DNA from 2 places in the Promicromonospora sp. NPDC052451 genome. Region 1 is predicted to be linked to the other one. Evidence: predicted binding sites of a transcription regulator. Region 1 holds the regulator's gene; the other holds the start of a gene.

What was found. Region 1 encodes Rex, which represses fermentation and respiration genes when NADH is low (regulators of the CRP and FNR family bind a similar motif). Its sites were predicted from a motif close to CTTGTGAANNNNTTCACAAG; they were not measured.
Region 2: the regulator Rex is predicted to act here: its motif matches at 1,592-1,611, upstream of mqo (malate dehydrogenase (quinone)).

What each region holds. Positions count from the first base shown of each region.
Region 1 is NZ_JBIUAP010000013.1:9,877-14,632, reverse strand. It holds gene ACIG47_RS20585 (YceI family protein) at 1-433, shown strand, start outside; gene ACIG47_RS20580 (redox-sensing transcriptional repressor Rex) at 639-1,286, opposite strand; gene ACIG47_RS20575 (glutaredoxin family protein) at 1,347-1,595, opposite strand; gene ACIG47_RS20570 (Pr6Pr family membrane protein) at 1,610-2,281, opposite strand; gene ACIG47_RS20565 (HAD family hydrolase) at 2,360-3,154, shown strand; gene ACIG47_RS20560 (30S ribosomal protein bS22) at 3,318-3,416, opposite strand; gene ACIG47_RS20555 (mechanosensitive ion channel domain-containing protein) at 3,546-4,756, opposite strand, start outside.
Region 2 is NZ_JBIUAP010000006.1:107,642-112,397, reverse strand. It holds gene mqo (malate dehydrogenase (quinone)) at 80-1,573, opposite strand; gene ACIG47_RS12425 (helix-turn-helix transcriptional regulator) at 1,689-2,528, opposite strand; gene ACIG47_RS12420 (SDR family oxidoreductase) at 2,760-3,704, shown strand; gene ACIG47_RS12415 (MFS transporter) at 3,810-4,756, shown strand, end outside.

The DNA of each region.
Region 1 (4,756 bases):
GGTCACCTCGGGCACCATCACGGTGGGCGAGGACCTGGAGTCGTCGAGCGTCGCCGCCGAGCTGGACGCGGCCTCCGTGAGCACCGGCGACGCCGGTCGCGACGGCCACCTGAAGAGCGCGGACTTCTGGCACGCCGACGAGAAGCCGACCTGGACCTTCACCTCGACGGGCATCCGTGCCGACGGCGACGACTACGTCATCTCCGGTGACCTCACCATCAACGGGATCACCAAGGGCGTCGAGCTGGAGACCGAGTTCACCGGCACCGCCAAGGACCCGTTCGGCAACGTGCGCGCCGGCTTCGAGGCCAACCTCGAGGTCAACCGCAAGGACTTCGGCCTCACGTGGAACGCCACGCTGGAGACCGGCGGCTTCCTGGTGGGCGACAAGGTCAAGATCACGCTGGACGTCAGCGCCATCGCCAAGGGCTGACCCCTTCCCCGCAGCACGGCGCGTGTCCCGGACGCCCGCCCCGCCTCGGCACCCACCGGTGCCCGGCAGGGCGGGCGTCCGTGCGTCGCGAGCCGGGCATCCCGGCCCGGTGCGCTTCTACCCAGCGATTGCGCCCCGGAATCGCTGCTCTGGTGGGCGCAATCGCTGGGTAGAAGCGCACTTCACGCCGGCACGCCGGCGCCGGTCACAGCGCGGCTGCGCGCGCCGCCGCGTGGAAGGCCAGGATCTGCAGCTCGCCGCCGACGTCGACCGAGCGCACCACGACGTCGTCCGGCACCTGGAGCGCGACGGGCGCGAAGCTCAGGATCTCACGCACACCCGCGCCGACGACGGCGTCGGCCACGTCCTGCGCCACGTGGCCCGGCAGGGCGAGGACCACCATCGACACCCGCTCCCGCTCGATGACACCGGCCACGTCGCGGACGTGCTCGACCGTCACGCCGGCCACGTCGGTGCCCACGACGTCGGGCGACGCGTCGAGCAGGGCCACCACCTGGAAGCCGCGCGTCGCGTACCCGGAGTAGTTCGCCAGGGCGTGCCCCAGGTTGCCGATGCCGACGATCGCGAGCCGGTGCTCCGTCTCGAGCCCGAGGGCGACGGTGATGTACGAGGCGAGCGACTCGACGTCGTACCCGACGCCGCGCGTGCCGAACGAACCCAGGTACGACAGGTCCTTGCGCAGCTGCGCGGAGCTCACGCCCGACCGCTCCGCGAGCTCCGTCGAGGACGTGAGATCCACCCCCTCGGCCGCGAGGTCGCGCAGGGCGCGCAGGTAGTAGGGCAGGCGCCCCACGGTCGCCGCCGGAACTGTGCCGTCACTGAGTTCGACCACGTGCTGCTCCCCTCCCCGCAACCACTGTGTCGCGGGCGTACGCACACACTGCCGGGACGATCATGCCAGGAGGCGGGCCAGGCGCGCACCGTCCACGCGCCAGAATCCTTGCTGGACCCCGTCCACCTCGACCACGGGGACGTACTCCCCGTACTTGTCCCGCAGTGCGGGCGCGCTGTCGATGTCGACCTCGCGCCACTGGACCCCCGCACCCTCGCACACCTGGACGACGACGGCACGCGCGTCCTCGCACAGATGGCACGCGTCGCGGGTGTAGAGGACGACACGGGGTTCGGCAGGAGCTGTCACGCCCCGAGGTTACGTCACGCGGGGACCCGCGAGCGGTCGGTGTCCGGGAGCCGCCCGTCCGCCCAGCGCACCCCCCAGGCGAGCGCGAGGAAGACGACGGCCACGCCCGCGGAGTTGATCAGTGCCCCGGCGTAGCCCAGCTCGGTCACGTCCAGGAAGGGATACGGGTACCAGCCCGTCGCCGCACCCCGGACGAACGTGTAGACCAGCCACGCGATCGGGTAGACCACCGACCACCAGACGGTCCGCGCGGTCACCCGCGGGCGGGGCCCCACCAGCACCCAGGCCACGACGGCCAGCACCGGTGACAGGACGTGCAGCATCACGTTCGACACCATCCCGGCGCCCGTGAGCTCCACGAGCCCGCGCAGCACCGTGTTGTAGACGATCCCGGTCACTGCGATGCACAGCAGCGCGTCCAGCCGCAGCACCCGGAACACCGGCCCGTCCCGGCGCGGGTCGAGCGCCAGCGCCAGCGACACACCGCCGATCAGCAGGTTGGACTGGATCGTGAAGTAGCTGAACAGCCGCACGATGCGCTCGGCATGGGTGGGCGCGGTCCCGGGGCCGCCCGTGAGCGCCACGACGAGCTCGATGGCGAAGCCGCCGAGCGCGAGCAGGGCCACCAGCAGGTGGAGGACCCGGGCGAAGGGGGCCTGCTCGGACAGGGCGTTCCGGTAGGTCACCCCCTGGTTCTACCAGTGCTCCCGGGCGGCCGCCCGGCGAGGACTTGCGGCACGTGTCACGCGGATAGAGTGACCTCCATGCCGTCGACGCACCCCTCGTCCGCCACCGCGGCGTTCTTCGACGTCGACAACACGATCATCCGCGGGGCGAGCGCCTTCCACATCGCCAAGTCCGCGTACCAGCGCAAGTTCTTCGGCACCCGCGACATCCTCAAGTTCGCCCTGGTCCAGGCCCGCTACCTGCTCTGGGGTGAGAACAAGGAGGAGATCGACCAGGTGCGCGACCGCGCCCTCTCGCTCATCGCGGGGCGCAGCGTCGCGGAGATCGCCACCCTGGGCGAGGAGGTGTGGGACGCCGTCCTGTCGCTGCGGATCTACCCCGGCACGCGCCGGCTGCTCGACGAGCACATCGCGGCCGGCCACCAGGTGTGGCTCATCACCGCCACGCCCGTGGAGATCGCACAGCTCATCGCCCGCCGGCTCGGTGCGACCGGGGCCCTGGGCACGGTCGCCGAGCACAAGGACGGCTTCTACACGGGCCGGCTCAAGGGCGACCTCATGCACGGGCAGGCCAAGGCCGACGCCATCGTCGAGCTCGCCGAGGTGAACGACATCGACCTCGACGAGAGCTACGCCTACGGCGACTCGCTGAACGACCTGCCGATGATGCGCGTCGTGGGACACCCGTGCCCCATCAACCCGGACCTGCGGCTGCGCCGGCACGCGCAGGAGGTGGGCTGGCCCATCCGGGAGTTCCGCGGCCGCTCCCAGCGTGCGGCGGGCCGCGGCGTGCGGACGGCCTCCTGGGCGGGTGCCGCGTGGGTGCTCGGCCTGGTGCTCCGCGCGGCCCGGCGCCGGCTGCGCGGTCACTGACGACCGGCGCGAGCGCGGGGGTAGTTGCGGTATCGGGCCGCTTTCCGCCACCAGGCCCGCACTCACCGTCCCGGCGCCTCAGGCGCCTCGGGCGCCTCGGGCACGACGAAGGCCCGGCCCCAAGGGGCCGGGCCTGGTCTTCACGCGCCCGGGGGCACGTGGGTCACTTCTTGTTGCGGCGCTGGTGGCGCGTCTTGCGAAGCAGCTTGCGGTGCTTCTTCTTGGCCATACGCTTGCGGCGCTTCTTGATGACGGAGCCCATAGGTCCTCGCAATGTTCGATCGGTCGGCGGCGGCCCGACGACGGGCCGCTCGGCGAAATGGTCCACGGTTGGTCCGGGACAGTGACGCCAGAGTGACGATGGCCGACCAACACGAAAAGTAGTCCGTGCCTAGGTTACCCGCTCTGCCGCGCGGCCCGTAATCGAGTCCGTGTGAGATGGGGCGCGAGACGCGGGACGGACGGCGGGCAGGGGCGCGGCGAGCGCACGGCGCCGGTCGATCTCGGCACCCACCTCGCGGCCGAGGTCGGGGCGTTCCTGCACCAGCTCGCGCATGACGTCGACCGGCAGGTTCACCACCGTCAGCTCCGTGACGGCCGTCCCGACGAAGGTCGCGGTCTCCCGGGTCAGCGCCGTCGGGCTGAGGTACGCACCGCGCTCCAGGCGGGCCACGGCCGCCCCCCGGCCGGACGCCGTGACCGGGGCGAGCGCGGCGGCGCCGTCCAGCACCACCTGGAGGGCTGCGGGCACCACGCCGGGCCGCTGCACGACCTCGCCCTCCGCGTAGCGCTCCACGGTGACGCGGTCCGCCAGGGCCGTGACCTGCTCCTCGTCGAGGCGCAGGTCGGTGGTCAGGCCCTGGAGCGCCTCCGCGCCTGTGGGCAGCGACACGCCCCAGGCGGCGTCGCCGTCGAGGTGCAGCCCTGCCCGGCGGGCGGCGTACCAGAGGTGACCGAGCAGCCGGGTCCGGGTGGCCTCCGCGTCCGTGAACGTCCGCAGGCGGAGCTGCACCTCGTAGCCGCCGGCACCCGTCACGAGCACGCCGGGCTGCTCGCCCGGGACCAGGGCGGGCACGTCCGCCGCGGTCCGCAGCAGCAGGTCACGGACCTGGTCCGGCGGGTCCGACGTCGCGAACGTCACCGGCACGGTGACGGTGTGCTCCACCGACGGTTCGCTGAGGTTGGTGAACTCGGCCCCCGCGAGCGCCGCGTTGGGCACCACCCGGATGCCGTCGCGTGTCTCGATGTGCACCGCGCGCCAGTTCACCTCCACGACGCGGCCACGGGTCGAGCCGGTGTCGAGCCAGTCCCCGATCCGGAAGGGCTGCTCGAACAGCAGGAGCAGGCCCGAGATGATCGCGCCGGCGGCGTTCTGCAGCGCGAGGCCGAGCACGATCGAGGTGACGCCCAGTGCCGTGAACAGCCCGCCGACGTCGGCGCCCCACACCCACGAGAACAGCACGGCGAGGCCGACGCCCACCAGGACCACCCGGCCCAGGTCGACGAAGATCGACGGCATCCGTGCGCGCCAGGTGCCCTCTCGTGCCGACCCGAAGAGCGCCACGTCGAAGGCCGACAGCACCACGAGCAGCACCAGGAACC
Region 2 (4,756 bases), on a different contig from region 1:
GACGACGAACGCGGGGGTAGTTGCGCTCTCCGGTCCGGAGAGCGCAACTACCCCCGCGTTCGTGCGGGCCGGGAGGCGGTCAGGCGCCCGCGGTGACCTTCTCCGCCGCGGTGAGCTGCGCGGTGTCGTAGTCCGCGCCGCCGCCGAGGCTCGGCATCATCGAGGTGAGCTGCGGCTTCCACGTCGCGTAGTTCTCGGGGAAGCAGCGCTCCAGCAGGCCGGTCATGGCGGAGACGGCGGTCGAGGCGCCCGGCGAGGCGCCGAGCAGGCCGGCGATGGTGCCGTCGGCGGAGGCCACGACCTCGGTGCCGAACTCCAGCACGCCGCCCTTGCCCTTGACCCACTTGATGACCTGGACGCGCTGGCCGGCGGTGATCTTCTCCCAGTCGGCCGGCTGCGCCGTCGGCATGAACCGCTGCAGCTCGTGGAACTTGGTCTCCGGCGCGGCCGCGACCTGGCCGATGAGGTAGCCGGTGAGGTCGAGGTTCTTCACGCCGGCGCCCAGCATCGAGAACACGTTGTGCAGGCGCAGCGACGTGATCAGGCCCAGGTACTTGCCCTTCTTGAGGTACTTGGGGCTGAACCCGGCGTACGGGCCGAACATGAGGTAGCCCTTGCCGTCCACGATGCGGGTGTCCAGGTGGGGCACGGACATCGGCGGGGCGCCGACGTCGGCCTTGCCGTAGACCTTCGCGTTGTGCTGGGCCACGAGCTCGGGGTTCGCGGTGCGCAGGAACTCGCCGGAGATCGGGAAGCCGCCGTACCCGCGGGCCTCCTTGATGCCCGAGGCCTGCAGCAGCGGCAGCGCGCCGCCGCCGGCACCGACGAAGACGAACTTCGCGGTGACGGTGCGGCGCCGGGTGCCGGCGTTCCAGGTGCGGTCGTTCAGGGTCAGGCGCCAGCGGCCGTCCCGGAGCTTCTTGAGGCCGCGCACCTCGTGGTTCAGGTGCAGCTCGGTGTTGTGGGCGGTGGCGAAGCCGATCAGCTTGCGGGTCAGGGAGCCGAAGTCGACGTCGGTGCCCGCGGCGGCACGGGTGGCGGCGATCGGCTCGTCGGCGTCGCGCTCGAGGGTCATCAGCGGGGCCCACGTGCCGATGACGGCGGGGTCGGTGCTGAACTCCATGTCGCTGAACAGCGGGTGGGCACTGAGCGCGTCGTAGCGGCGGCGCAGGAAGTCGACGTTCTCGGCGCCGCGCACGAACGTCATGTGCGGGGTGACGTTGATGAAGTCGGTGCCCTCCATCAGGCCGGCGGTGAGCAGGTGGTTCCAGAACTCGCGGGAGGTGTGGAACTGCTCGTTGATCTTCACCGCCTTGGAGATGTCCACGGAGCCGTCCTTGCGCTCCGGCGTGTAGTTCAGCTCGCAGAGCGCGGAGTGGCCGGTGCCCGCGTTGTTCCACGGGTTCGACGACTCGAGCGCGACCTCGTCGAGGCGCTCGTAGATCCCGATACGCCAGGTCGGCTCCAGGATCGTGAGCAGCGCGCCGAGGGTGGCGCTCATGATCCCTCCGCCGATCAGCGCGACGTCGACCTCTTCGGAAGGACGCGGGGCTGTCTGGAGGTATGAAGTCACGGCAAGAACGATAGCGGGCTTGTGAAAAGCGGAACGAGCGCTGTGGCATGAATCACGTGATACGCGCCGTGACGTCTCTCACTCGGCGGCCGTCCGGCGCGGCCGCCCGGCGGTCTCAGCGCACCGGCTGCGGGGCCAGGACCGACAGGAGCTGGAGCTTCTCGTGGCTCTCGCTGCCCGGTACGGCGGTGTACACCATCAGGGAGTGCACCTGGCCCGGGTCGACCAGCCGCTGGCAGTTCAGCTCGAGCGCCCCCACCTCGGGGTGCACGAAGTGCTTGACCTCGTGCGGGCGCACCCCGATCTCGTGCGCCTCCCACACCTCGCGGAACTCCTCGCTCTGCTTCAGCAGCAGGGCGGCGAGCTCCGCGGCGCGCGACTGCGGACCCCGCATGGTCACCAGCTCGCGCAGCCCCGAGGCGTACATCCGGGTCAGGAAGGCGTGCTCGTCCGGTGCGTAGAGGTCGCGCGCCCCGGGGTCGGTGAACCAGCGGTACCCGGCACTGCGGGCCGGACCGGTGAACTCGGTGGTGCACCCGGTCAGCGCCACGCCCATCGGCGTCTGGCGCAAGGTCTCGCCCAGCTCGGTGACGATCTCGGCGGGCGTGTCGTCGAGCCGGTCCAGGATGCGCAGCAGGCCCGGGCTGATGTGCGCGCTGGTGCTGCCGCGCGGCGGCGGGTTGTGGCCGGCCAGCCGGAACAGGTGGTCACGCTCGTCGAGCGACAGGTGCAGTCCCTGCGCGATGGACGCGATCATCTGCTCGGACGGCTGCGGGCCGCGCTCCCGCTCGAGCCGGGAGTAGTAGTCGGTCGACATGTTGCACAGCACGGCGACCTCCTCGCGGCGCAGCCCGTTCGTCCGCCGACGGCGGCCTCGCGGCATGCCCACGTCCTCGGGCTGGAGCTGCTCACGGCGTCGGCGGAGGAACTCCGCCAGCCCGGTGCGATCGATCACGGTGTCCCTCTCGTCGAGTCCTGCCTCGTTTCTACCCCGTGCCCGGCGGTCCAGCCACGGCCCGCCGATCCCCCCATACGGCGTGAGCGGTGGCCGTACGGCGTGAGCGGTGGCCCGGCGAGCCTGTGATCGCCAGGTCCTGGATAGGTCCTGGCGCCCCGCCGAGGATCGGTGCCGTGGCCCGAGCGGGCCGCGAGCACCACGACAGCCGTCACGGCAGGGAGCAGAACAATGCCACGCACACCGATCGACATCACCGTCCCGGACCTGACCGGCAGGCGCGCCGTGGTCACCGGCGCCAGCGACGGCATGGGCCTGGGCATCGCCGCACGGCTCGCCGCCGCGGGCGCCGAGGTGGTCATGCCCGTCCGCAACCCCGCCAAGGGCGAGGCCGCCATGACGCGGATCCGGCGGGTCGCGCCGGGCGCACGGGTCTCGCTGCGCAGCCTCGACCTGTCCTCGCTGGAGAGCGTCGCGGCCCTGGGCGAGACTCTCCGCGGGGAGGGCGACCCGATCCATCTCCTCGTCAACAACGCCGGCGTGATGCGGCCGCCCCGGCGCCTGACGACCGCCGACGGGTTCGAGCTGCAGCTCGGCACCAACCACCTGGGGCACGTCGCGCTCGTCGCCCAGCTCATGCCCCTGCTGCGGGACGGCGGTGCCCGGGTGACGTCGCAGGTCAGCGTCGCCTCGGCCAGCGGCTCCATGCACTGGGACGACCTGAACTGGGAGCGGTCGTACGACGTCATGCGGGCCTACCGGCAGTCCAAGATCGCCCTCGGCCTGTTCGGTCTGGAGCTCCAGCGACGCAGCGAGGCCCACGGCTGGGGCATCACCAGCAACCTGTCGCACCCCGGCGTGGCGCCCACCAGCCTGCTGGCCGCGCGGCCGGAGCTCGGCCGCGGCCAGGACACGCCCCACATCCGGCGGATCCGCTGGCTCTCCGAGCACGGGATCCTCCTGGGCACCGCGGAGACCGCGGGCCTGCCCGCGCTCATGGCCGCCACCGACCCGGCCGCCCGGCCCGGCGCCCTGTACGGGCCCAGCGGCCCCGGCACCCTGGGCGGCCCGCCCGCCGAGCAGCGGATGCACCGCCCGCTGCGCAGCCTCACCGAGGCGGCCCGGGTGTGGCGCGTCTCCGAGGAGCTGACCAAGGTGGCCCTCCCGGCCGCCTGACCGGCTCGCGCCGAGCAGCACCCACCCGAGCAGCACCCACCCGAGCAGCGCCCATCCCGCCCCCGAGTACCCGACCCGAGCACGTCGAGCCCCCAGGAGCAGCCCATGAGTTCCGTCCCCCGTCCGGCCGCCCGCCCCCGGAGCCCGTGGTGGGTGGTGGTCGGCGCGGGCACCGCGAACGCCGTCGGCCCGCAGCTCTACCTGGCCACCACCGGCGTGTTCGTGCTGCCGATCGTCGAGGACACCGGATTCAGCCGCACGACGGTGACCGGCGCGTACTCCGTGGCCGCGGTCGGCATGGTGATCGGGCTGATCGTGGTCAGCCGGCTCGTGGACCGGTACGCCGCGCGGTACATCCTGGTGCCGTCGTTCGTGCTCTTCGCGGCCTCGATGGCCACGATCGGCCTGACGCCGCCCGTCGAGGCCGTCTACTTCGTGCCGTGCTTCCTCGTCGGGTTCTTCGGCGCCGGCACGGCGGTCCCGGCCACGCGCGTGGTCGTGGGCTGGTTCGACAACAACCGGGCGCTCGCCGTCGGCGTCGTGACCGGCATCATCGGCCTGGGGGCCGCGCTCGGTCCCGTGCTCGCCGGGGCGCTCATCGACAGCGTCGGCTGGCGGCAGGCCTACGCCGCCATGGGGCTCGTCGCGGCCCTGGTGTCCGTCACGATGATCACCCTGTTCGTGCGGGGCCGTGCCGAACGGCACGTGCGCGGACGCCTGGTCGCCGAGACCCAGGCCGGCGACCGCGACGTGCGCCTCGAGCTGCCCGGCCGCACGTTCGCCGAGGCGCTGCGCACCCGGCAGTTCTGGGGCATCGCGCTCGGTCTGGGCATGGTCGGCGTGGTCGTGGTGGGGCTGCAGGTGCACCTCGTGCCGATGATGACCGACCGCGGCCTGAGCGCCGACCAGGCGGCCCAGCTCCTGGTCGTCTTCGGCCTGGCCTCGCTCGTGGGGCGCGTCCTGGGCGGCATCGTCATCGACCGCGTGCACGGCGCGATCGTCGGCCCGGTCGTGATGCTCGCCCCCATCGTCGGCATGCTCTTCCTGTACCC